3 regions of the Erwinia sp. 9145 genome follow, and region 3 is predicted to be linked to each of the others. Evidence: predicted binding sites of a transcription regulator. Region 3 holds the regulator's gene; each other region holds the start of a gene.
What was found. The regulator LexA, encoded in region 3, represses DNA repair genes until DNA is damaged. The targets are predictions, from matches to a motif close to TNCTGTATGTACATACAGNA.
Positions count from the first base shown of each region.

Region 1: the regulator LexA is predicted to act here: its motif matches at 2,502-2,521, upstream of FA91_RS08240 (metal-dependent hydrolase).
Region 2: the regulator LexA is predicted to act here: its motif matches at 3,100-3,119, upstream of uvrB (excinuclease ABC subunit UvrB).

Region 1 is NZ_JQNE01000001.1:1,673,787-1,681,936, reverse strand. It holds gene FA91_RS08260 (fructosamine kinase family protein) at 1-564, shown strand, start outside; gene FA91_RS08255 (YniB family protein) at 590-1,129, opposite strand; gene FA91_RS20980 (hypothetical protein) at 1,518-1,661, shown strand; gene hxpB (hexitol phosphatase HxpB) at 1,737-2,420, shown strand; gene FA91_RS08240 (metal-dependent hydrolase) at 2,537-3,115, shown strand; gene FA91_RS08235 (L-cystine transporter) at 3,278-4,675, shown strand; gene katE (catalase HPII) at 4,842-7,106, shown strand; gene FA91_RS08225 (DUF6515 family protein) at 7,291-7,689, shown strand; gene osmE (osmotically-inducible lipoprotein OsmE) at 7,740-8,075, opposite strand.
Region 2 is NZ_JQNE01000001.1:1,175,055-1,183,204, forward strand. It holds gene bioF (8-amino-7-oxononanoate synthase) at 1-171, shown strand, start outside; gene bioC (malonyl-ACP O-methyltransferase BioC) at 155-910, shown strand; gene bioD (dethiobiotin synthase) at 903-1,577, shown strand; gene FA91_RS05925 (ATP-binding cassette domain-containing protein) at 1,599-2,327, opposite strand; gene uvrB (excinuclease ABC subunit UvrB) at 3,197-5,227, shown strand; gene yvcK (uridine diphosphate-N-acetylglucosamine-binding protein YvcK) at 5,260-6,168, opposite strand; molybdenum cofactor riboswitch at 6,354-6,488, shown strand; gene moaA (GTP 3',8-cyclase MoaA) at 6,475-7,464, shown strand; gene moaB (molybdenum cofactor biosynthesis protein B) at 7,479-7,994, shown strand; gene moaC (cyclic pyranopterin monophosphate synthase MoaC) at 7,999-8,150, shown strand, end outside.
Region 3 is NZ_JQNE01000001.1:70,378-78,527, forward strand. It holds gene ubiA (4-hydroxybenzoate octaprenyltransferase) at 1-827, shown strand, start outside; gene plsB (glycerol-3-phosphate 1-O-acyltransferase PlsB) at 874-3,297, opposite strand; gene FA91_RS00330 (diacylglycerol kinase) at 3,426-3,794, shown strand; gene lexA (transcriptional repressor LexA) at 3,902-4,510, shown strand; gene dinF (MATE family efflux transporter DinF) at 4,616-5,935, shown strand; gene FA91_RS00345 (CsbD family protein) at 6,174-6,383, shown strand; gene zur (zinc uptake transcriptional repressor Zur) at 6,480-6,998, opposite strand; gene FA91_RS00355 (conjugal transfer protein TraF) at 7,491-8,150, shown strand, end outside.

The sequences.
Region 1 (8,150 bases), 1.6 Mb from region 3:
GCGCAGCTTGCCCGCCTGCATCAGTGGAGCGATCAGCCCCAGTTCGGCCTCGACTTTGACAACAACATCACCACCTCGCCGCAGCCAAACAGCTGGGTTAAACGCTGGTCGGTCTTTTTTGCCGAACAGCGTATTGGCTGGCAGCTTCAGCTCGCAGCGGAAAAAGGCATTTTGTATGGCGATATCGACCTGATTGTTACCTGCGTACAGCGCGCACTGGTGGCGCACCACCCGCAGCCTTCGCTGCTGCATGGCGACCTGTGGCCCGCCAACTGCGCAGGGAGCGCTGACGGGCCGTGGCTGTTCGATCCGGCATGCTACTGGGGCGACAGAGAGTGCGATCTGGCAATGCTCGCCTGGCACAGCGATTTGCCGCAGGAGATTCTGGAAAGCTATCAGGCAACGTGGGCGCTTCCGGCAGATTATCGCCAGCGGCAGCCCGTTTACCAGCTTTACTATTTGCTCAACCGCGCCAACGTCTTTGGCGGCGGCTGGCTGGCAGACGCGCAGCGGGCGGTGGGCGCGCTGCTTGACGTTGATGAAGCCGATCTGGCGCGGGCCTGAGCATGATGCCGGGCCGGCGCGGAGGTCAGGTGATGTAACCGAGCAGCTTAAGAATGAAATAACCGGCCACGGCAATCACTATCGGCAGCACATAGAGCGAGAAAAATTGCAGAAAAATGGTGTGGCGAGGAATGACGATTTTCTCCTCTAACTGCTGACGACTACGCCCTTCTGCGCCTTTAGCATTCTCCAGAATCATCTGGTCTTCAATGCCTTCCCGCACGCGACGCGACTGCTGCCACATTCTTGCGCCTGAAGCCTGCAATGCGAGGCCGACAAAAATCAGCACGTAAATAATCCAGAAGGTGATATTGCTGCCGTGACTGAAATCCGGCACCGGCGAACGATTCCAGAAAACATCCAGAAAATGGGTGTTAAAGCGGATCATATCAATCATCACGTGCGAAAAGTCCTGCATCACCGCGTTAATCCCTTCACGCTGTTCGCGGCTTTTTTCCAGAAAAAGCATCAATGAAATCACGGTTGAAATCAGCGCGGGAATAAAAATGATCCAGCCAGCGATGCGTTTCACTATCGCAATTCTGCCAGCTTGTTGATAAGTCATGCTTACTCCTGTCCTTTAGTTTTAGGCTTTAAGTTTATCCACTGGCTGAGAAATGTGCCTGAAAAAAGTCAGGCTGTCATGTCCGGCGGCGCAATAAGACCGTTTGCGCCTGGCGCGTTTCATGTGAAATTTTAATTTACATGAAAAGAGACAGTAAGCTTTCCGCTATGTTGCATGTGCTGGTGCGCATGGCGGAGTACGCACCTCGGAGCAGCGGTCAATGTTGATGAGCACTCACCCGGTCGTTGTTCGCCGCCTGAGGGCGGGCCTGAGAGAGCGCGGCTATGTTCGCACTGAAAAGGGTCATCGCGGCGGCTGACAGTTAAGCTGCGATCTGCTCGAAATAACGCTGGAGCAGGTTTGGCGAGCCGTGGGTGAACCGGCGCTTATGGCCCCGGGCGATCGGCGCGATAATCCGACGAGCCTGGTTGAACAAGCGGTGAATAACGCGCTGGCGCAGGCCCGAAACGAGGCAGAAGCCCTACTTATTGCTTATTCATGGCTGGCTGGCGCGAAAATCTGCCGTCAGTAAGGCCGCCTGAGCGGCGATGTTGTGAGAGGCATGTTCATGGTATGGTGAGCACAATTTGTTGAACGGAGCCGTAAAATGTCTTACACCCGCCCTGTGCTTGCCGCAATTTTCGATATGGATGGCCTGCTGATCGATTCCGAACCGTTGTGGGATCGCGCAGAACTGGACATCTTTTCCACCCTTGATGTTGATCTGTCACGCCGCAGCGAACTGCCGGACACCCTCGGCCTGCGCATCGACCAGGTGGTGCGTATGTGGTACGAAACGCTGCCGTGGTCAGGCCCGGACCAGGCCGAGGTGACGCGCAGGATAATCGCGCGTTCGTTGTCGCTGGTTGAAGAAACGCGGCCGCTGCTGCCGGGCGTGGAGTCTGCGCTGAAGCTCTGTCGTGCTGAAGGGCTGAAAATCGGTCTGGCGTCCGCTTCTCCTCTGCATATGCTTGAGCGGGTGCTGGAAATGTTTAACCTGCGCGACTACTTTGACGTGCTGGCCTCGGCAGAATCACTGCCTTACAGCAAACCGCATCCGCAGGTTTATCTGGATGCAGCGGCGCGTCTCGGCGTCGATCCCCTCAACTGCGTGACGCTGGAAGATTCGGTCAACGGCATGGTGGCGACCAAAGCCGCCCGCATGCGTTCCATCGTGGTTCCAGCGGCAGAGTTTGCCGTCGATGCACGCTGGGCGCTGGCAGACGTAAAATTAGGTTCGCTTGATGAACTGACCGCTGCTCACCTTCACGGCGCCCATCCCGCCGCCTGAGTGATATAAAAACGGTGTAACCCGATCGTTATTCATCTTTGGTTACACCGTCACTGATGCCCTGCACTGTATATATCTCTATACTGGATGCATTGACAGTTATGCAGGATGTTATCATGACGGCTGAAGGCCATCTTCTTTTTGCCATCGCCAGCACTATTTTTGCCCGCCGAATCGAACTGACGCCGGAACTGGCTGGCGGCGACTGGTGGCATATCGTTCCTGCCGCGCTGCTTACCTGCCTGCTGCCCGATATCGATCACCCTAAATCATTTTTAGGGCAGCGTTTCCGCTGGGTTTCCCAGCCAATTGCCCGCGCCTTCGGTCACCGTGGCTTTACACACAGCCTGCTTGCCGTGCTGGGCGGCGTGGCGCTTTTTCAGCTCAAAGTCCCGCAGAACGGACTGGTGCCGGCCGATGTTTTTCAGGGATTAGTATTAGGTTATTTGAGCCATATCGCAGCGGATATGCTGACGCCGGCCGGGGTGCCGCTGCTCTGGCCGTGCCGCTGGCGATTCCGCCTGCCGCTGCTGACCAGCCAGAAAGGTAACCAGATGGAGCGGCTGCTCTGCTTTGCGCTGATTGGCTGCGCCATCTGGTCGCCCTCTTTTAGTGCGAGAAGCTGGCCCGCCGACGCGTTACAAATGGTGCAAAGCGGTTTTTCCCGCTTGATAAACACGCAATATGCACATTAAATCGCCGGTAAAACCACTTTAGTTATATAGCATTCCATTTGAATATATAGACGCCCGTTGGTGAGTGTTACCATGCTCCGCACCGGGCGGCATTCTGCTGCACGAAGAAAATTATCTGCTGTACGACGCGAATATACGCGTCGACCTGACTGGAGATCCGGGATGAACCTTCCTTTAATTGCCAACATCGTGGCTTTTGTCGCGCTGTTGATTGTTCTTGCCAAAAGCGGCAGCGCCAACTGGAGTCTTTCCAAAAAAGTTTTGCTGGGATTGGTAATGGGCGTGCTGTTTGGCCTTGTACTACACACTATTTATGGTTCAGAAAGCGCGGTGCTGAAAGAGTCGATTAGCTGGTTCAATATTGTGGGCAACGGCTATGTGCAGCTGTTGCAAATGATCGTGATGCCACTGGTCTTTGCCTCGATCCTCAGCGCCGTGGCGCGTCTGCATAATGCTTCGTCGCTGGGTAAAATCAGCGTGCTGACCATCGGCGTACTGCTGTTTACCACCGCTATTTCCGCGCTGGTCGGCGTGTTCGTGACCTGGCTTTTCAGGCTGGATGCCAGCGGTCTGGTGCAGGGCGCACAGGAAACGGCACGTCTTGCTGCCTTGCAAACCAACTACGTGGGCAAGGTTGCCGATCTTTCCACGCCGCAGCTTCTGTTGTCGTTTGTGCCAAAAAATCCTTTCGCCGATCTGACCGGCGCCAACCCGACGTCCATTATCAGCGTGGTAATTTTTGCGGCGTTTCTTGGCGTGGCGGCCCTGCATCTCCTTCGTGACGATCGGCCAAAAGGCGAGCGCGTGCTGGCGGCAATCGATGTGCTTCAGGCCTGGGTAATGAAGCTGGTTCGTCTGATCATGAAGCTGACGCCGTACGGCGTGCTGGCGCTGATGACCAAAGTGGTCGCCAGTTCTAACGTTAATGACATCGTCAAGCTCGGTGGATTTGTCCTGGCCTCCTATCTGGGCCTGGCGATCATGTTTGCCGTGCATGCTCTGTTGCTGTCGGTAAACGGCGTAAACCCTAAGCGCTTTTTCCGTAAAGTCTGGCCGGTGATCACCTTCGCTTTTACCAGCCGCTCCAGCGCCGCGACCATTCCGCTGAGCGTCGAAGCGCAGACCCGTCGCCTCGGCATCCCTGACTCTATCGCCAGCTTTGCCGCCTCGTTTGGCGCAACGATTGGCCAGAACGGCTGCGCCGGTCTTTATCCGACCATGCTGGCGGTGATGGTTGCGCCGACCGTGGGGATCAATCCGTTCGATCCAATGTGGATTGCCACGCTGGTGGGTATCGTCACCCTCAGTTCTGCCGGCGTGGCTGGCGTCGGCGGCGGCGCTACCTTTGCCGCGCTGATCGTGCTGCCGACGCTGGGCCTGCCGGTGACGCTGGTTGCGCTGCTGATCTCCATCGAACCGCTGATTGATATGGGTCGTACCGCGCTGAACGTAAACGGTTCAATCACTGCCGGCACGCTTACCAGCCAGTGGTTAAAGCAGACTGACAAATCGTTACTTAACAGTGACGCCGGGCACGATTTCGAACTGGCACAACGTTAATTATCCTGCGGGCTGATCGTCTTCAGCCCGTTTATTTATCAATTGCCGCAGCCTTTTCCAATTATTGGCCTTTTCTTAAGATAAAACCCTGCGCTTCTCAGGCGTATCCGACGTGCTGTTCTATAGTTAACTGCGTCAGATACGATAACTACAGGAGCAAGTAAGCATGTCGAAAGAAACCGATAATAAGGAGCTGAGTCACAATGCCCCGATGACCGGGCCGGACTCTGCAAAACCGGGAATGGATTCTCTTGCGCCCTCAGATGGTTCCCACAAGCCCGATGCGCGTCCCACCCCTCCTGGAAAACAGCCCACCGCACCCGGCAGTTTGAAAACGCCCGACACCCATAATGCTAAAATCGATGCGCTGGAAACCTTCCGTAAAGGCGGTGAAAATTTCCCTCTGACCACCAATCAGGGCACACGCATTGCTGACGACCAGAATTCACTGCGCGCTGGCACACGCGGCCCGACGCTGCTTGAAGATTTTATTCTGCGCGAAAAAATCACCCATTTCGATCATGAGCGCATCCCTGAGCGCATCGTTCACGCGCGTGGCTCTGCTGCCCACGGTTACTTCCAGCCCTATCGCGATCTGAGCGACATCACCAAAGCCGATTTCCTGCGCAATCCTGAGCAGGCGACGCCGGTGTTTGTACGCTTCTCCACCGTGCAGGGCGGAGCGGGATCGGCGGATACCGTGCGTGATATTCGCGGCTTCGCCACGAAATTCTATACCGATGAAGGTGTTTTCGACCTTGTAGGCAATAACACGCCGGTGTTCTTTATTCAGGATGCGCACAAGTTCCCGGATTTCGTTCACGCGGTAAAACCTGAGCCGCATAATGAAATTCCACAGGGTCAGTCAGCTCACGACACCTTCTGGGACTACGTTTCTCTTCAGCCGGAAACGCTGCATAACGTGACCTGGGCCATGTCCGATCGCGGCATTCCACGCAGCTACCGCACGATGGAAGGCTTTGGTATTCATACCTTCCGCTTTATCAATACCGAAGGCAAAGCCACTTTTGTGCGTTTCCACTGGAAACCGGTCGCGGGCAAGGCGTCGCTGCTGTGGGATGAGTCGCAAAAACTGACCGGCCGTGACCCGGACTTCCATCGCCGCGATCTGTGGGAAGCGATTGAAGCCGGAGACTTCCCCGAATATGAGCTGGGCGTGCAGCTCATTCCTGAAGAGGATGAGTTTAAATTTGATTTTGATCTGCTCGATGCCACCAAGCTGATCCCGGAAGAGCTGGTGCCGGTTGAGCTGATTGGTAAAATGGTGCTGAATCGCAATCCGGACAACTTCTTCGCTGAAACGGAACAGGTCGCATTCCACCCTGGCCATATCGTTCCCGGGCTGGATTTTACTAACGATCCGCTGCTTCAGGGCCGCCTTTTCTCCTACACGGATACGCAGATCAGCCGTCTTGGCGGGCCTAACTTCCACGAAATTCCGATTAACCGTCCAACCTGCCCGTACCACAACTTCCAGCGGCAGGGCATGCACCGGATGGATATCGATACCAACCCGGCCAATTACGAGCCTAACTCAATCAACGACAACTGGCCGCGTGAAACGCCGCCAGCGCCGCACCGTGGTGGTTTTGAGAGCCACCAGGAACGCATTGAGGGCCACAAGGTGCGCGAGCGCAGCCCGTCCTTCGGTGAGTATTACTCGCAGCCGCGTCTGTTCTGGAACAGCCAGACTCCGATTGAGCAGCAGCACATTGTGGATGCCTTCTCGTTTGAGCTGAGCAAAGTTGCCCGCCCTTATATCCGTGAGCGCGTGGTCGATCACCTGGTTCATATCGACGTGTCGCTGGCGAACGGCGTGGCGGAAAATCTGGGCATTGCGCTCTCTGACGAGAAGATGCACACCGCACCGCCGAAAGACGTCAACGGTCTGAAGAAAGATGCGAGCCTGAGCCTGTATGCCGTTCCAAGCGGCTCGATCAAAGGACGCCAGGTCGCACTGTTAATCAGCGACGGCGTGGTTGCCGCCGATGTTCTGGCGATCCTGCAAGCGCTGAAAGCCGAAGGCGTTCACGCGAAGTTGCTGGCGCCGCATATGGGCCAGGTTCGTGCGGACGATGGTTCTAACCTTCCCGTTGACGCGACCTTCAGCGGTCTGCCGTCGCTCACCTTCGATGCGGTTATCGTGCCGGATGGTAATATCGACGCCCTGCTGCTGAGCGGTGACGCGCGTTACTTCCTGCTGGAAGCCTATAAGCATCTGAAGGTTATCGGCCTGAGCGGCGACGCGCGTCGCTTCAAACCCCAGTTCGGCCTGGGCGATGAAGAAGAGGAAGACGGCCTGCTGACGGACAGCAAAGCAGAGGGCGTGCTGATGAGCGAGTTTATCGCTGCAATGGCTGCCCACCGCGTCTGGTCGCGCAGTCAGAAGGCGCTAAGCGTCCCTGCTTAACCCTTTTTAACGGGGTCATAAATATCAGGCAGCCGCTTCAACGGCTGCCTTTTTTTGTCACTTCATGGAGGGAGCGTTAAGAATGCGTTAAGCGCTGTAAGCAGCTGCCAATAGCGACGTTGAGACGCTTGCGTTTTCATCGCGGCAGCCTGATGCTGAGTACAGTCATAACAGGAGAAACGTCATGAAAAAGGTGATCAATACGCTTATCGCCTTAACGCTGGTCTCGCCCACGCTGGTTTTTGCTCATCCGGGTGGAGGACCAGGCGGCCCGGGCGGGCCGGGCTGGCATCAGGGCGGCGGGCCGGGCTGGGGCGGCGGACCGCGTCATTACAACTTCCTGCCGGATGCGGCGGCGGCCGTGCTGATTGGCGGACTGACCTATTACGTGCTGAACGGCAGCTATTACCAACGGCAAAACAATAATGGCTATGTGATGGTTGAGCCACCCGTCGAACGATATTCAGGCTCGATGCAGGCGCTGGACTATAACGGTGAGCGTTTTTACGTGCAGGATGGTCACTACTATCGGCGCGATATTTCAGGGCGGTATCTGGAAGTACCGCGTCCGCCGGGGTTATAAAAAAACGGCCACCTGGGTGGCCGTTTTTATTCACTCTGTCCGCGCAACCCTTACTGGTTTGCCTGCGGATCGGTATCGTACTCTTTACAGCTCTGGAAGCCGTAGTTCATGACGCGACCGGTGTCGTTATAGCTTACGAAATAGGTTTGCGGCTTACCGTCACGTTCGCCCAGTACGTAAGTCTGGCAGGTACCGCGCGCGTGAACCATGGTGATTTCAGTCGAGGCAGGGCCGGCAACATCGCGAACCTGCTGACGCGTCATTCCTTTCTTAACATCCTGAACAACGGGCTTAGTCACATAGCTTTCGGCACGGTCGTATGCCGTACAGCCAGACAGAACGGCCAGAGCCACAGCAGCACCAATAAATCCTGTTACTTTATTCATATTCTTATTCCTCGTTTATTATCCATGTGACATAAAGCCTGGAACATAACTACTGATTTATCAACTTTATGGCGC
Region 2 (8,150 bases), 1.1 Mb from region 3:
CGCGCGCTGGCGCTGGCCGATACGCTGCGCGCGCAGGGCTGCTGGGTGACGGCGATCCGACCGCCAACGGTGCCGCCCGGTACGGCGCGGCTGCGCATCACGCTCAGCGCGGCGCATCGGCCGGAAGAGATCCAACGGCTGCTGGAGGCGCTGAATGACGCAAGAGGTTAACAAGCAGGCGGTGGCGCAGGCGTTTGGCCGCGCGGCGACGCACTACAATCAGTTTGCTGAACTCCAGCGCATGAGCGGCGAGGCGCTGAAGGCCTTTGCCTCGCGCCACGGCGGGCTGGCGGTGCTGGACGCCGGCTGCGGTACGGGCTGGTTCAGCCGTCAATGGCGAGAGGCGGGCAACCGGGTCACCGCCCTCGATCTCTCGCCGGTGATGCTCCAACAGGCCGAGACGCAGCAGACGGCGCACGGTTACCGGCAGGGCGACATCGAAGCGCTGCCCTTCGGTGAGGCGGAATTTGATCTCTGCTGGAGCAATCTGGCGGTGCAGTGGTGCGCCGATCTGCGCCAGGCGCTGCGCGAGATGCGGCGCGTGACGCGTCCTGACGGCCAGGTGCTCTTTTCGACGCTGGCGGCGGGATCGCTCAGTGAGCTTTCGTTCGCCTGGCAGCATCTTGCCATGCCTGCGCCCGTTAACCGCTTTCTTACCGCCGAGGCCATTGCCGAAGCGGGTAAGGATCTGCCGCTGACGCTGCACCCGCAGACGCTGACGCTGGCTTTCCCGGACGTGCTGAGCGCGCTGCGTTCGCTGAAGGGTATCGGCGCAACGCATCTGCATCAGGGCCGCCGCGCGTTGCTGACCCGCCAACATCTTATCCGGCTGGAGCAGGTCTGGCCGCGCGACGCGCGCGGTTGCCTGCTCAGCTATCAGCTTATTTATGGAGTAATTGAACGTGACTGAACGCTGGTTTATCACCGGAACCGATACCGAAGTGGGTAAGACCGTGGCAAGTACCGCGCTGCTTCAGGCGGCGCGCGCGGCGGGCCTGCGCGCCGTGGGATATAAACCGGTGGCGTCGGGCTGCGAGATGACACAGGACGGACTGCGTAATGAAGACGCGCTGGCGCTGCAAAAAAACAGCGCGCTGTCGCTGCCCTATGCACAGATCAATCCGCTGGCCTTTGCGGAACCCACCGCGCCGCATATCGTCAGCGCGGAAGAGGGCAGGCCGATTGCGTTTGAGCAGCTCTCTGCCGGCCTGGCAACGCTGACGGAACGCGCAGAGTGGGTGCTGATTGAAGGCGCGGGCGGCTGGTTTACGCCGCTCTCAGAGAGCACGACCTTTGCAGGTTGGGTGGAGCAGGAGCAGCTTCCGGTAGTGCTGGTGGTTGGCGTGAAGCTGGGCTGCATTAATCACGCAATGCTCACCGCGCAGGCGATTCAGGCCAGCGGACTGCGGCTGGCCGGCTGGATTGCCAACGCTGTCGAGCGCCCCGGAAAACGCTATGCGGCGTATCTGGAGACGCTGAAACAGCGGCTGCCTGCGCCGATGCTCGGTGAGATCCCGCATCTGACCGCGCCCGACGCGTTTGAGCGCCTCGATCGCTATGTGCGCCTGCCGACGTAAACCCCGACGCGCAGCGCATCGTTAACCGGTGCTCTGCGTGGTCAGCCAGGTATCCACCATGCTCTCATTGAGCTGCGCAACCTCGCCGCGGGCCACGCCCCGTCCCCGGTGCAGCAGCAAAAAGTAATCGGCCACCTTACGAATAAACGAGATGCGCTGCTCCAGCAGTAAAATCGTCAGACCAAAGTCATGATTCAACCGGTGAATTAAATTTCCCATCTCCTCTTCCAGCCACGGCGACATGCCTTCTACCGGCTCATCCAGGATCAGCAGCCTGGGCTGGAGCACCAACGCACGCGCCAGCGCCAGCTGTTGCTGCTCATCCAGCGAGAGATCGCCGCTGCGGCGGTGGCGCAGCGACCAGATCAGTGGAAAAAGCTCAAACACCATCGGCGGAATGCCCCGATGTCGCGCTTCGCCCGCGCCGGAGAGCAGAGCGATGTGCAGGTTATCCTCCACGCTGAGCTGTGAGAAGATCTGCCGTCCCTGCGGCACATAGCCGATACCCAGCGCCGCGCGACGCTCGACGGGTTGATGCAGCAGATCCAGCGGCGGCAGGTTACCCTCCTGCCAGGTGATGGAGCCGCTGTTGATCGGTAAATGGCCCATAATGCAGTTCACCAGGGTTGTTTTGCCCATGCCGGTGCTGCCCACCACGCCGGTACAGGTACCGGGCGACAGATCCAAATCAACATCCCATAAGATGTGATTCTGACCATAGAACTGATTAATTGAACGTAAGCTGAGCATCTTCCACTCTCCTTCAGACAGTTTTCGATCGCCTCTGCTTGCGTCCGCTCTGCGTCGTCTTGCAAACAGTTGTGTTAAACGTGCCGCGGCTTCGTGAACTGGCGAAAAGAAAGCGTGCAGCGGTGTAATCAGCATTGCAAGTTATGGGCCAGTTGTCTGATAACAACGCGAAATAAGCCCCCGTCGCCGCTTTTTTCAGGGCCAGCGGGTGATAGACAGTTAATCATTTGCTTCGCTGCACCCGCACGGGGCATTTCTTCGGTGCAGCAGCAAAAAAACGCCCGGGCGCGCGCGTTAAAAAAAAGCGCCGGGGGCTGGCTGAACGGGCCGATTTGTGCCAGGCAGGGCGGCCCGCAGGCAAACGCCAATCGAAAAAAAACGAAAAAAATTTTTTTGCAGGCGCGTGGGACTGTTTGCGGCGATTTATGCACATGAGATGGTTCGGGCGCTGCCGTCAGTTATCCACTATTCCTGTGGATAACCATGTGCATGAGTGACTTAAAACCCTCGCCAGGCGAGAGCGGACGCGGCCTGGAGTCAGATTGGTGCGAAACGCGCCTTGTTACCTAAAGTTTTTTAAATCAATGAGTTGTATAAAATCAAGAGCCAAAAAATTGGCTTAACACTGCTGACATAGTTTTTATTCGACAGGCTTGACAAATGTTAAAGCGCTTGCCCGTTCTGGGGATAACCGTTTACGCGCTATTCTCATTTTTAATGCCGTCTTTGGCATAAGCGCAAATGGCGAGTAAGTAAACGGATCCGGCTTGAGGACTGTGTATATATCCACTGTTTTTTGCTGGAAAAATCGCCGTAGCAGAGTAGAATTAATCTCCTGTCCGCGCTTTAACCATCAGGTACGTAACGTAATGAGCAAAGTCTTTAAACTCAACTCCGATTTTAAACCTTCCGGCGACCAGCCTGAGGCTATCCGTCGTCTGAAAGAGGGGCTGGAGGATGGGCTGGCTCATCAGACGCTGCTGGGCGTAACCGGCTCAGGAAAAACCTTCACCGTGGCGAACGTCATTGCCGACCTTAATCGCCCGACGATGGTGCTGGCACCGAATAAAACCCTGGCGGCGCAGCTCTATGGCGAAATGAAAGAGTTTTTCCCGGATAACGCGGTGGAATACTTCGTTTCCTACTACGACTATTATCAGCCTGAAGCTTACGTCCCCAGTTCAGATACCTTTATCGAGAAAGATGCTTCGGTGAACGAGCATATCGAACAGATGCGTCTCTCTGCCACCAAGGCCCTGCTGGAGCGTCGCGACGTGGTGGTGGTGGCGTCAGTGTCGGCAATCTATGGCCTTGGCGATCCCGATCTTTACCTGAAAATGATGCTGCATCTGACGCGCGGCATGGTGATCGATCAGCGTGCTATTCTGCGCCGTCTTGCCGAGTTGCAGTACACGCGCAACGATCAGGCTTTCCAGCGCGGCACCTTCCGCGTGCGCGGCGAAGTGATCGATATCTTCCCGGCGGAATCGGATGAATACGCCCTCCGCGTGGAGCTGTTCGACGAAGAAGTGGAGCGGTTGTCGATTTTCGATCCGCTGACCGGCCACATTGATTCGGTGATCCCGCGTTATACCATCTATCCCAAAACGCACTACGTCACGCCGCGCGAGCGCATTCTTCAGGCCATGGAAGACATCAAGGTTGAACTGGTCGAGCGTAAAAAAACGCTGCTGGAGAATAACAAACTGCTGGAAGAGCAGCGCATTTCGCAGCGCACGCAGTTCGATCTGGAGATGATGAACGAGCTGGGTTACTGCTCCGGTATCGAAAACTACTCGCGTTACCTGTCAGGTCGCGGACCGGGCGAAGCGCCGCCAACGCTCTTTGACTACCTTCCTGCCGACGGGCTGCTGGTCGTCGATGAGTCGCACGTTACCATTCCACAGATTGGCGGCATGTACCGTGGCGACCGCGCGCGTAAAGAGACGCTGGTTGAGTATGGCTTTCGTCTGCCCTCCGCGCTGGATAACCGCCCGATGAAATTTGAAGAGTTCGAAGCGCTGGCGCCACAGACTATTTACGTTTCCGCCACGCCGGGCAACTATGAGCTGGAGAAATCCGGCGGCGAGGTCATCGATCAGGTCGTGCGGCCAACCGGCCTGCTCGATCCGCTGATTGAAGTGCGTCCGGTCACTACCCAGGTGGACGATCTGCTGTCTGAGATCCGCAAGCGCGTGGCCATTAACGAGCGCGTGTTGGTGACGGTACTGACCAAGCGCATGGCGGAGGATCTTACCGAATATCTGACCGAACACGGCGAGCGGGTGCGCTATCTGCACTCCGACATTGATACCGTGGAGCGCGTTGAAATCATCCGTGATTTACGCCTTGGCGAGTTCGACGTGCTGGTGGGGATTAACCTGCTGAGGGAAGGGCTGGATATGCCTGAAGTGTCGCTGGTAGCGATTCTGGACGCCGACAAAGAGGGCTTCCTGCGTTCCGAGCGTTCGCTGATCCAGACCATCGGCCGCGCAGCGCGTAACATCAACGGGAAGGCGATATTGTACGGCGACAAAATTACGCCGTCGATGGCGCGGGCTATTGATGAAACCGAACGTCGTCGCGAGAAGCAGACAATCTACAATGCGGAAAACGGCATCGTGCCGCAGGGCCTCAACAAGAAAATCGCTGATATTCTCGAACTGGGGCAGGGGCTTAACAAACTCAACAAAAACAAAGGTCGCGGCAGCAAGTCGGCCCGCGATATCGTTGAGGATGACAGCGCCTGGCTGGCGCTGACGCCGCAGGCACTCCAGAAGAAAATCCGCGAACTGGAGGCGAAAATGCAGCAGCATGCGCAGAATCTTGAGTTTGAAGAGGCGGCGCACGTTCGCGATCAGCTCCACGAGGCGCGCGAGCTGTTTATCGCTGCGTCCTGAGTGCGGCGCGGCATCTGCCGCGCCCGCCACCGTCAGCCAATGGACTGGATCGCGTGTTCCAGCGCGGTGTGCAGCAGTTGACGGTCATGACGATAGGGAATATCAGCAGCGTCAAGCGGCTCCTGAATAATTAACCGATCGCCCACGCCCTGCGTGTTCACGTGCGGGCCAATCACCACTGCATCGATCACTTTTTTGCCGATGGCTTTTTCCATTATCGCCAGCTTATCAGCCAGCGTCAGACGCGCGGCAGCAGGGCTGAGTTCTTTTCCGAGGTTGCCGATAAATACCATGGTGGCGGGCGTGCGGCGCAGCGCCTGCGCCATATCCGGCATCAGCAGCACTGGCATCAGGCTGGTGTAAAAGCTACCGGGGCCGATCAGAATTAAATCTGCTTCGCCTACTGCCTCAATCGCCTCGCGCGTGGCGTTGACCGTGGGCGACAGCCGGAGCGCCTGTGGCGCGTTCTGCATCTGGTCAATGGCCGTTTCGCCATAAATCATGTTGCCTTCATCGTCGATCGCCAGCAGATCGACCGGCTGCTCCGACATCGGGATCAAAAAGGCATCGACCTTGAGCAGATTGCGGATCAGATTAATCGCTTCGACCGGCCGGACGCTGAGGTGATCCAGCGCCTTCAGCATCAGGTTGCCAAGGTTGTGTCCCGCCAGCTCGCCGTTCCCGGCAAAGCGATATTCAAACATGGCCGATGCCACGCTGGGCTCGGTGATCAGCTGATTCAGGCAGTTGCGCATATCGCCCCAGGCAATGCCGCCCTCAGAACGCCGGATACGCCCGGTGGAACCGCCATTGTCCGTGGTGGTGACCACGCCGGTCAGTCGTGAACCAAGAGTAGAAAGTGCCGACATGACGCGGCCCAGACCGTGTCCGCCGCCGATGGCCACGACGCGATCGAGATCGGCTAAGGTGCGATTGCGCATAAATCTCCTTCAGTGTTGTAACGGTAACTTGACCCGGCGCAACGCAGCGGGTTATCGACTATTTTACCTTATCGTGCAGGGAAAATGCGGTTAAAATCCGATATATAGCAAAATATACAACGAAAGGTCGTTCTGGTAACCCGTTCGTATTCGCGGTAGAATTTTCTCAACCTGTTCTACCTGAAACAGGTAAAACACACTTAGCCTGGACAGCCTACGTCGCATGATATGGAGGCCAGGCCGCAACAATTTTGTTGCCAGGGTGCAGAAAGAAATGCCTGCATCCCCCGTATTTGGAAAGGTGTTCTGGTGCCACAATTTACTGACAGCTTCGATCGCCGTTTTTATTATCTGCGGCTGTCGATCACCGACGTGTGCAATTTTCGTTGCAACTATTGCCTGCCCGACGGCTACAAACCGCACGGCACGGCCAACAAAAGCTTCCTGTCGCTGGATGAAATCCGTCGCGTCACGCGCGCCTTTGCGGCGGCGGGCACGGAGAAAGTCCGTCTGACCGGCGGCGAGCCCACGCTTCGTCGCGACTTTACCGATATCATTGCCGCCGTGCGTGAAAACGCCGCGATCCGCCAGCTGGCGGTGACCACCAACGGCTATCGTCTGGCGCGTGACGTGGCGAAATGGCGCGATGCGGGCCTGACCGCGCTTAACGTCAGCATCGACAGTCTCGATGCGCGGCAGTTTCACGCCATCACCGGACAGGACAAATTTCATCAGGTAATGAGCGGCATCGATGCCGCTTTCGAGGCTGGTTTCAGCAAGGTCAAAGTGAATACCGTGCTGATGCGCGATGTCAACCACAGCAGCCTTGACACCTTCCTCGACTGGATCCGCAGCCGCCCGATTCAACTGCGCTTTATTGAGCTGATGGAAACCGGCGACGGCGGCGCGCTGTTTCGCAAATACCATATTTCCGGCGAGGTGATCCGCGATCGCCTGCTGATGCAGGGCTGGACGCAGCAGGCCCGCGCGCGCAGCGACGGCCCTGCGCAGGTATTTCGCCATCCGGACTATCAGGGCGAAATCGGCCTGATCATGCCTTACGAGAAAGATTTTTGCGCCAGTTGCAATCGCCTGCGCGTGTCGGCCACCGGCAAGCTGCATCTGTGTCTGTTTGGCGACGGCGGCGTTTCGCTCCGCGATCTGCTTCAGTCCGACGACCAGCAGACGCAGCTTCAGGCACGCATCGCCGCCAGCCTGCACAGCAAGAAGCAGACGCATTTCCTGCATCAGGGCAATACCGGCGTCACGCAAAATCTCTCATTCATTGGCGGTTAATAAGGAACGTAATAATGGCTAAACCCGCAGCAGAATTCATTCCGCTTAACGCAGCGGTGCTGACGATTTCCGACAGCCGCGACGCGGCCAGCGACACCTCCGGCGACTATTTTCGCGAAGCCCTCATCGACGCGGGGCATCACGTATTCGATCGCGCCCTGGTAAAAGATGACCGCTACCGCATCCGCGCGGTGGTCTCCAGCTGGATTGCCAGCAGCGACGTACAGGTGGTGCTGATTAACGGCGGCACCGGTTTTCACAGTAAAAACAGCACGCCGGAAGCGCTTCTGCCGCTGTTTGACCGCGAGATAGACGGCTTTGGCGAACTGTTTCGCATGGTTTCCTGGGAGGAGATCGGCAGCGCCACGCTGCAATCGCGTGCGGTGGCCGGGCTGGCGAATCAGACGCTGATTTTCGCCGTGCCGGGCTCGACCGGCGCCTGCCAGAGCGCGTGGGAGCAGATCATCATGCAGCAGCTCGACGCGCGCACCCGCCCGTGTAACTTTGTCGCTCATCTGAAGAAGCCGTAACGCTATGTCACACCTTACCCATATCAACGCCGCAGGCGAAGCGCACATGGTGGACGTTTCCGCCAAAACCGAGACGGTGCGTGAAGCGCGTGCCGAAGCCTTTGTGGTCATGAACGCCGACACGTTGCAAATGATTATCGACGGCAGCCACCACAA
Region 3 (8,150 bases):
ATAAACCCATCGGTTCGCTGCTGCTGCTGTGGCCGACGCTCTGGGCACTGTGGCTGTCTGGGATGCAGGTTCCTCCGTTGAAGGTGCTGATCGTTTTTGTGCTGGGCGTATTTTTTATGCGCGCCGCAGGCTGCGTGGTGAATGACTATGCCGATCGCAAAATAGACGGTCACGTTAAACGTACCCGCGCCCGGCCATTGCCCGGCGGCGCGGTCACGCCCGGAGAGGCCCGGCTGCTGTTTGCCGGCCTGGTGCTGGCGTCGTTCTGTCTGGTGCTGACCATGAACGCAATGACCATCTGGCTCTCGTTTGCCGGGCTGGCCCTGGCGTGGGTTTACCCGTTTATGAAGCGCTATACGCATCTGCCGCAGGTGGTGCTGGGCGCAGCGTTTGGCTGGGCGATCCCAATGGGCTGGGCGGCGGTAAGCGAAACGGTGCCGCTTACCTGCTGGCTGCTGTTCTTTGCCAACATCTGCTGGACGGTTGCTTACGATACGCTGTATGCGATGGTGGATCGCGATGACGACCTGAAAATCGGCGTGAAATCCACCGCTGTTCTTTTTGGGCGCTTTGACAAACTCATCGTCGGCCTGTTGCAGCTCTCTACGCTACTCCTGATGACGCTGATCGGCTGGCGGCTGGCGCTGGGCGGAATATATTATGTTGCGGTATTACTGGCGGGGCTGCTGTTTATCCGACAGCAAAAGATCATCGCCACACGCGACCGCGATGCCTGCTTCCGGGCTTTTTTGAATAACAATTACGTAGGACTGATTCTGTTTGTTGGCGTTGCGCTGAGCACGGCGCCGCTGGCGGGGTGGTGGTAAGATTCATTCAAAAAAAGGGGAACGTTTGTCCCCCTTTTTTAGCGCGTTACTCGTGCGCCGAGGCGCTTTCAATGGTCATCCTGACCTCCTGGGTAATCAAATCCGCCAGCATCTGATAAACCCGCTGCGTCTGCTCAACGCGCGCATCGCCGGTATCACTGATGTAGCCTTCATCGCGCAGCGTCAGCACCAGCGTTGAGAATACCGCTTTATCGAAGAATTCCGGCGCGTTGATGCCGTGCAGAACCGACAGGCGCTGCGCCATGGTGCGGCTCTCTTTCTCCAGCGTCCCGCGGTTAATGGCCGGGTTGGCGCTGAGGATTGAGAACGTAATCGCATAGCGCTGGAGCGTTTCACGGACGCCCGCCGCCAGCAGTTGCAGTGTGCGGAAGCGAACAGGACTGAGGCGCAGCGCGTGCTCGTCGGCGGTGAGCAGGCCCTGACGCGCCATTTCGCTGACCAGCGCGTCGACCACCCCAGGCAGATCCTCTTTATTCCATCGCAGGAACAGTTCACTTTTCAGCATCGGATAGATAACGCTTAACTGACGCAGCAGTTCTGCCCGACTCAGTTCGCGATGCTGCATCAAAATAACGGCGATGAGCGAAGGCATTACCAGCATGTGATGAATGTTGTTGCGGTAGTAGGTCATCAGTACCGCCTGCTCGCGTGGCAGAATGATGATCTCGCCGATGTTGTCCTGCTCAATCTCAAACTTATTCATGCTCAGGGCGTGACTGAGCAGGGCTTCCGGCGTCATATCCGGCACGGTGGCGTCGGATGAGTAGGGCACGTTACGCAGAAGTTGCATGTAACAGTCCAACTGCTCGGTCAACTGCTCGCGGGTGAGCGAGCGCTGACGGGAAGCCAGCAAGGCGGTGACGCAGAGGTTCATGGCGTTAGCCGCGCCTGCGTTGTTGATCCTCACCATCACGCGTGCAGCGATATCATTCACCGCCGGGGTGAGCCAGGCGGGACGCTGGGACTCAATAGGATCGATAGCGTCGCGCCATTCGGGCACGTGCTTATTCAGATAGTTCACCAGCGGAAGCGGTTCGCCAAAGTTCACGTAGCCCTGGCCGAGATTGCGCAGCTTACTGAGTCCGCGCACCATCTGCATCAGTCCTTCTTTTTCTTTGGTTGCGCCACGCAGTTCCTTGGCGTAAGTACCGACTTCCATTACGTGCTCATAGCCGATATAAATCGGCACCAGCGTAATCGGGCGGTTGCCGCCGCGCAGCATCGCCTGGATGGTCATCGACAGCGTGCCGGTTTTTGGATCCAGCAAACGACCGGTACGTGAGCGACCGCCTTCAACGAAATACTCTACCGAATAACCACGGCTGAACAGTTCGCCGAGATATTCGCGAAAAACCGTGGAATAGAGCTTATTACCCTTAAAGGTTCGGCGAATAAAAAATGCGCCAAGGCGGCGGAAAACAGGACCGGCGGGCCAGAAATTCAGGTTGATGCCTGCGGCGATATGCGGTGGCACCAGCCCCTGATGGTAAAGCACGTAAGAAAGCAGCAGATAATCCATGTGGCTGCGATGGCAGGGCACATAGACGATCTCATGACCATCCTGCGCCAGTTGACGAACGCGTTCGCCGCCGTTGACGTTAATGCCCTGATAAAGCTTGCTCCACGTCCAGCCCATGATGCGATCGGTCAGGCGAATGGCTTCGTAAGAGAAGTCCGCCGCCACCTCTTCCATCAGCTCAATCGCATTCTGTTGCGCTTTCTCATGAGAGATTTTTTTACTGCGCGCTTCGTCCTCAACGGCCTTGGCAATGGCCTTTGACTGGAGCAGCTTGCTGAACAGATCCTGCCTGACCGGCAGTCGGGGGCCAATGGCCGCCAGGCGCTGGCGGGCGAAATGCATGCGCGCCACGCGCGCCAGCTTTTGCGCAATGCTTTTATCGGTGCCGTGCTCGGTCGCCATGCGGCGCAGCGACAGGATCGGCGAAAAACGCACAAAGCTGTCGCGGCCCAGCCACAGGACGGCAAAGAATTTTTGAATGCCGTTCAGCACCCGCAGATGCGGCTGCTCATCACCCTGAACTTCACGGCCCGGCGCACGGCCAAACATGACCGAGACCGGCACCATCTGCACATCCAGCAGCGGATTGCTGCGGTGCAAATCCAGATACTCATGGAAAAGTTTTACGGATTCAAGATTGGGCACGAAGTAAGGAAAAACGCGCGGGCCATCGTGAATAAACACATGGCGGGGCAGTACGGCACCGTCAATTTCCAGCGGTTCTAACGGATCGGGAAGATCTTCTTTACGGCACTGTTCGCGCAGCGCCAGCAAATCAGCCTTTGAATCGTACGGCAGCACATACATAATAGGGCGCGACGTATCCAGCCCCAGTTCCGTAATCGGCTCGGCGGGTATCGCCTTACTCTTTACCAGTATTTTTACAGGTAAATTCAATAGGTTATAATATAATTTACGCCAACCTGACATAGACAACATGAAGCCTCTTGTTAGCAAAGCGCCGCAAGCATACCAGAAAGCGCCAGTGAAATCTGTGGTGTTGCAATTTGTGCGCCACCGGGACATTGACGTTAAATATCTCAAAGGGTTCCCTGAACATGGCAAATAACGTCACCGGCTTGACCCGGATCATTAAAGCGGCCGGCTACTCCTGGAAGGGGCTGAGCGCCGCCTGGCGTCATGAAGCGGCATTTCGTCAGGAGGCGATTGCCGCCGTTGTGGCTATCGCCATTGCCTGCTGGCTGGACGTGGATGCCATTACGCGCGTGATGCTGATTGGTTCCGTGGTGCTGGTCATCATAGTGGAAATCCTCAACAGCGCGATTGAAGCCGTCGTCGACCGCATTGGCAGTGAATTTCATCCGCTATCGGGCCGTGCAAAGGATATGGGCTCAGCGGCGGTGCTGTTAACCATTCTGTTTGCGCTCTTCGTGTGGGCAATGCTGTTAATACCGCAAATGCGATAATCTTTCCAGATTTTGACAACGCGCTGTTATTTCCCATATTTTGGGTTTTCAATCAGCAAATACCTGTATATACTCACAGTCGACTGTATAAACAACCAGGGGGCGGAATGAAAGCACTAACGGTAAGGCAGCAGCAGGTCTACGACCTGATTCGCGACCACATTAATCAGACCGGCATGCCGCCAACGCGGGCAGAAATCGCAGCCCGGCTGGGTTTTCGTTCTCCTAACGCGGCGGAAGAGCACCTGAAGGCGCTGGCGCGTAAAGGCGTGATTGAAATCATTTCTGGCGCATCGCGCGGTATCCGTCTGATGATGGAAGAAGAAGAAGGGTTGCCGCTCATCGGTCGCGTGGCCGCCGGTGAGCCACTACTGGCGCAGGAGCACATTGAAGGGCGCTACCAGGTTGATCCCGATCTGTTCAAACCGGGCGCCGACTTTTTGCTACGCGTTGCCGGTATGTCGATGAAAGACATTGGCATTATGGATGGCGACCTGCTGGCGGTGCACAAAACGCAGGATGTGCGTAACGGCCAGGTGGTCGTGGCGCGTATTGACGATGAAGTCACCGTTAAGCGCCTGAAAAAACAGGGCAACATTGTTCATCTTCTGCCAGAAAACAATGAGTTTGAACCTATCGTGGTCGATTTACGCCAGCAGACGCTCTCTATTGAAGGGCTGGCCGTCGGTGTTATTCGTAACGGCAACTGGCTCTGACCGACTTCATTAACGCGTTATGATGAATAGCGCGTGCGCCCCGCCTGCTCGCTGACTTGCCCCGGCCAGCGAGCAGTTTTATCGTCTGTCGCGTAGTGGAAACCGATGCGATTCTTCACCTCCTCTGATAAACACCTCTGGCGGCTGGCGCTGCCGATGATCCTCTCGAACATCACCGTTCCTCTTCTTGGACTGGTGGATACAGCCGTTATCGGCCATCTTGACAGCCCTACCTACCTTGGCGGCGTGGCAATAGGCACCACGGCAACCAGTTTTCTGTTCATGCTGCTGCTTTTTTTGCGCATGAGCACAACAGGATTGACCGCTCAGGCATTGGGTTCCGGCGATAAAACCGCGCTGGCACGCGCGCTGATGCAACCGCTGCTGATAGCCTTTATGGCAGGTTTTGCCTTCATCTTATTCAAATCTCCTCTCACCCACCTGGCATTAAAACTGGTCGGCGGTGAACGCGACGTTCTGCATCAGGCTGCACTCTTTATGAACATCCGCTGGCTGAGCGCCCCGGCAACGCTGGCTAATTTAGTTTTGCTGGGATGGCTACTGGGCGTGCAGTATGCGCGTGCACCGATAATTTTGCTCATTACAGGCAACCTGGTGAATATCGTCCTCGACCTCTGGCTGGTGCTGGGGCTCAACATGGGCGTACAGGGCGCCGCGACAGCGACGGTTATCGCAGAATACTGCACGCTGGCCATCGGCCTGTTGATGGTTGTGAAGGTGTTGAAATTGCGCGGCATTAGGCTGCCGTTGTTAAAAACGGCCTGGCGAGGCAATGTTCGCCGACTGCTGCGCCTGAACCGCGATATCATGCTGCGCTCGCTGCTGCTGCAACTCTGCTTTATGTCGCTGACCATTATCGGCGCCCGCCTGGGGGGCGAAGTGGTGGCGGTTAATGCGGTATTGCTGATGTTCCTGACCTTTACCGCCTACGCGCTTGACGGATTTGCCTATGCCGTAGAAGCCTGCTCCGGCGAAGCCGTAGGCGCCCGCGACGGCAGACAACTGCTGTTGGTATGGCGTTCGGCCTGCCGCCAGGCGGGCATGGTTGCGCTGGCTTTCTCACTTTTCTATGCCGTTGTCGGGACAAATATCGTCGCGCTGCTTACATCGATTCCTGAACTACAACAGCAGGCAGATAACTACCTTATCTGGCAAATCATCCTGCCCGTATGCGGCGTGTGGTGCTATCTGCTGGACGGGATGTTTATCGGCGCCACGCGCGCCAGCGAAATGCGCAATGGAATGGCGGTTGCCGCATTGGGTTACGGGTTGGCGCTGACCAGCGTGCCGCTGTTAGGTAATCACGGCTTATGGCTGGCGTTAACCGTTTTTCTTGTTCTGCGAGGAGTGGTGCTGTGGGGGATCTGGCGGCGACACTGGCAAAACGGCACGTGGCTTTCCTGACACATTTTTTTACATGTTGTTGCCGTTTCGTTAGCGGCTGATCTGCCTGTCTTTTTTCATTTTTGCCACAGGATTGATGGCGGAATAAGAGTAATCCACTCGGGTTGGGCGGAAAATTTCTCATCTTCTACTACAATTATCTGTACGTTAGGCATTTAAAGCGAATTATCTTGCTTTTGCATTATTGCTAAAACGATATCACTTAAGCGGACAACACCTAAGGTCGAGGAGAGACAAGATGAATAAAGACGAAGCCGGCGGTAACTGGAAACAGTTGAAAGGTAAAGTGAAAGAGAAATGGGGCAAGCTGACCGACGATGATATGACTATTGTTGAAGGCAAACGCGATCAGCTGGTTGGTAAAATTCAGGAGCGTTACGGTTATGGAAAAGACCAGGCTGAAAAAGAATTAAGCGAATGGGAAACCCACAACAACCATCGTTTCTGACAGCCCTGATTGACACTCATTTAAGCGTTTCAGGATGATACTCCTACCCTGGCACATGGACAGTGCCGCTTAATCCCTCTTATCGTCCCGAATTTCTCAGCGCCCGCGTTTCTTTGACACCCATTCCTTGTGATCATGCTTGCACTCTTTACGATCGGTGCAGCTTTCAACAACTGTACACTCTCCGCACAAACCATGCGCTTCTATTACGCTATGCGCCAGTACAAAACCTGATTTTAGCGCCAGCGTTTTCAATATCTCTTCAACGCCATCCGCATGCTGTTCAGCCACGGAGCCGCAGCGATCGCAGATCAACATCGCTGAACTGTGTGAAGGTTCTTCGAAGTGATGGCAGACCACATAGCTGTTTGTTGACTCTACGCGATGGACAAATCCCTGTTCGAGCAGAAAATCAAGCGCGCGATACACCGTGGGCGGTTTCGCCTGCGGTTCGGACTCACGAAGCAGATCCAGAAGGTCATAAGCACTGATTGCGCCGCTGCGCTGGCTCATTAAACGAAGAACTTCCAGGCGCTGAGGCGTCAATCTGACATTACGCTGCTGACAAAGCACCTCTGCCTGAGAGAGAATTTTTTCAGGACTGTTCAGGTTCATTGTATTGCCCTCCGCACGATAGTGATTGTTATGTTATCACGGCATAACTGAAACGCCGAATTCCGCTTCCCCATAAATATTTCCTCTTTGCCACAGGGTTGCTTACCAGCGAAACTCCAGAAACCGGTGGTATTTGCCCTAATACGCTATCGTTAATGAAAACTGATTTTTCTCATTGTTTCTGCTCGTGTCTGAAATTTTCACTAAAATAATATTAATGTCATTGGCATGAATAAAGATGAAGCTTGTTGCGAAAGGCAGGTATGGCAGGGATCTGAGCCAAAATGACGCTATCACCTACTTTATTAATTAGCGTGTTAACAGATAAATAAAGGGTCAATGAGCAGAAAAGCCAGTGAATTGTTCCTGTTTTCTCAGCAATGAATTGTTCCAAAAATGTTCATTATGCAGGTCATCGCACCGGGCTCACGTTATGAGCGCGCACTCTTCTTTTATGGATGGGTTTAAAGCAAAATGGCAAAAAAAATCAGTATGTCGAAACGATTTTCCCAACCTGCGGTATTTACTGTCCTGTTTTCCGTCCCTCTCGGCGCGCTTGCAGCCGGCAACTATTACGATGCGCGTAATGATGCAATGGGCGGTACGGGCGTGGCGTCATCCACCTACGGCACTGCGGTGCTGGCTAACCCGGCGTTAATGACCAAAGCGCGACCGGAAGACAACGTCAGCATTATTCTTCCTGCGGCGGGCGTTCAGCTCACGGACAAACACAAGCTGATTGATAAGATTGATGATTTGACCGACAGCGTCGACAGTTACCAGGACATCGCTAATAGCGGCAGCTTCACTCCGGCCGATTATCCACGCGTGCAGGCCGCAGCTGGCGATCTTGCCAGCCAGTTGCGCGGCATGAAGGGCAATCAGGCCTCCGGCACCGCAGGCGTTGCGTTTGCTGTGACCGTACCCAATGAGGTGCTGCCGTTTGCCTTCGTCACCAAAGCCTACGGCACGGCGAATGTCAGAGCCGCCGTCAGCCAGAGCGATATTGATTACCTTCAGGGCGTGGCCGACGGCACTATTTTTCCGCTGCCTGGCGATGAAGACAGGCTGACCTCTGCCGGGCTGGGCCGTGGCGCGATTGTTTACGATTATGGCGTTGCCGTAGCGCATGAGTTCACCATCGCAGGGCAG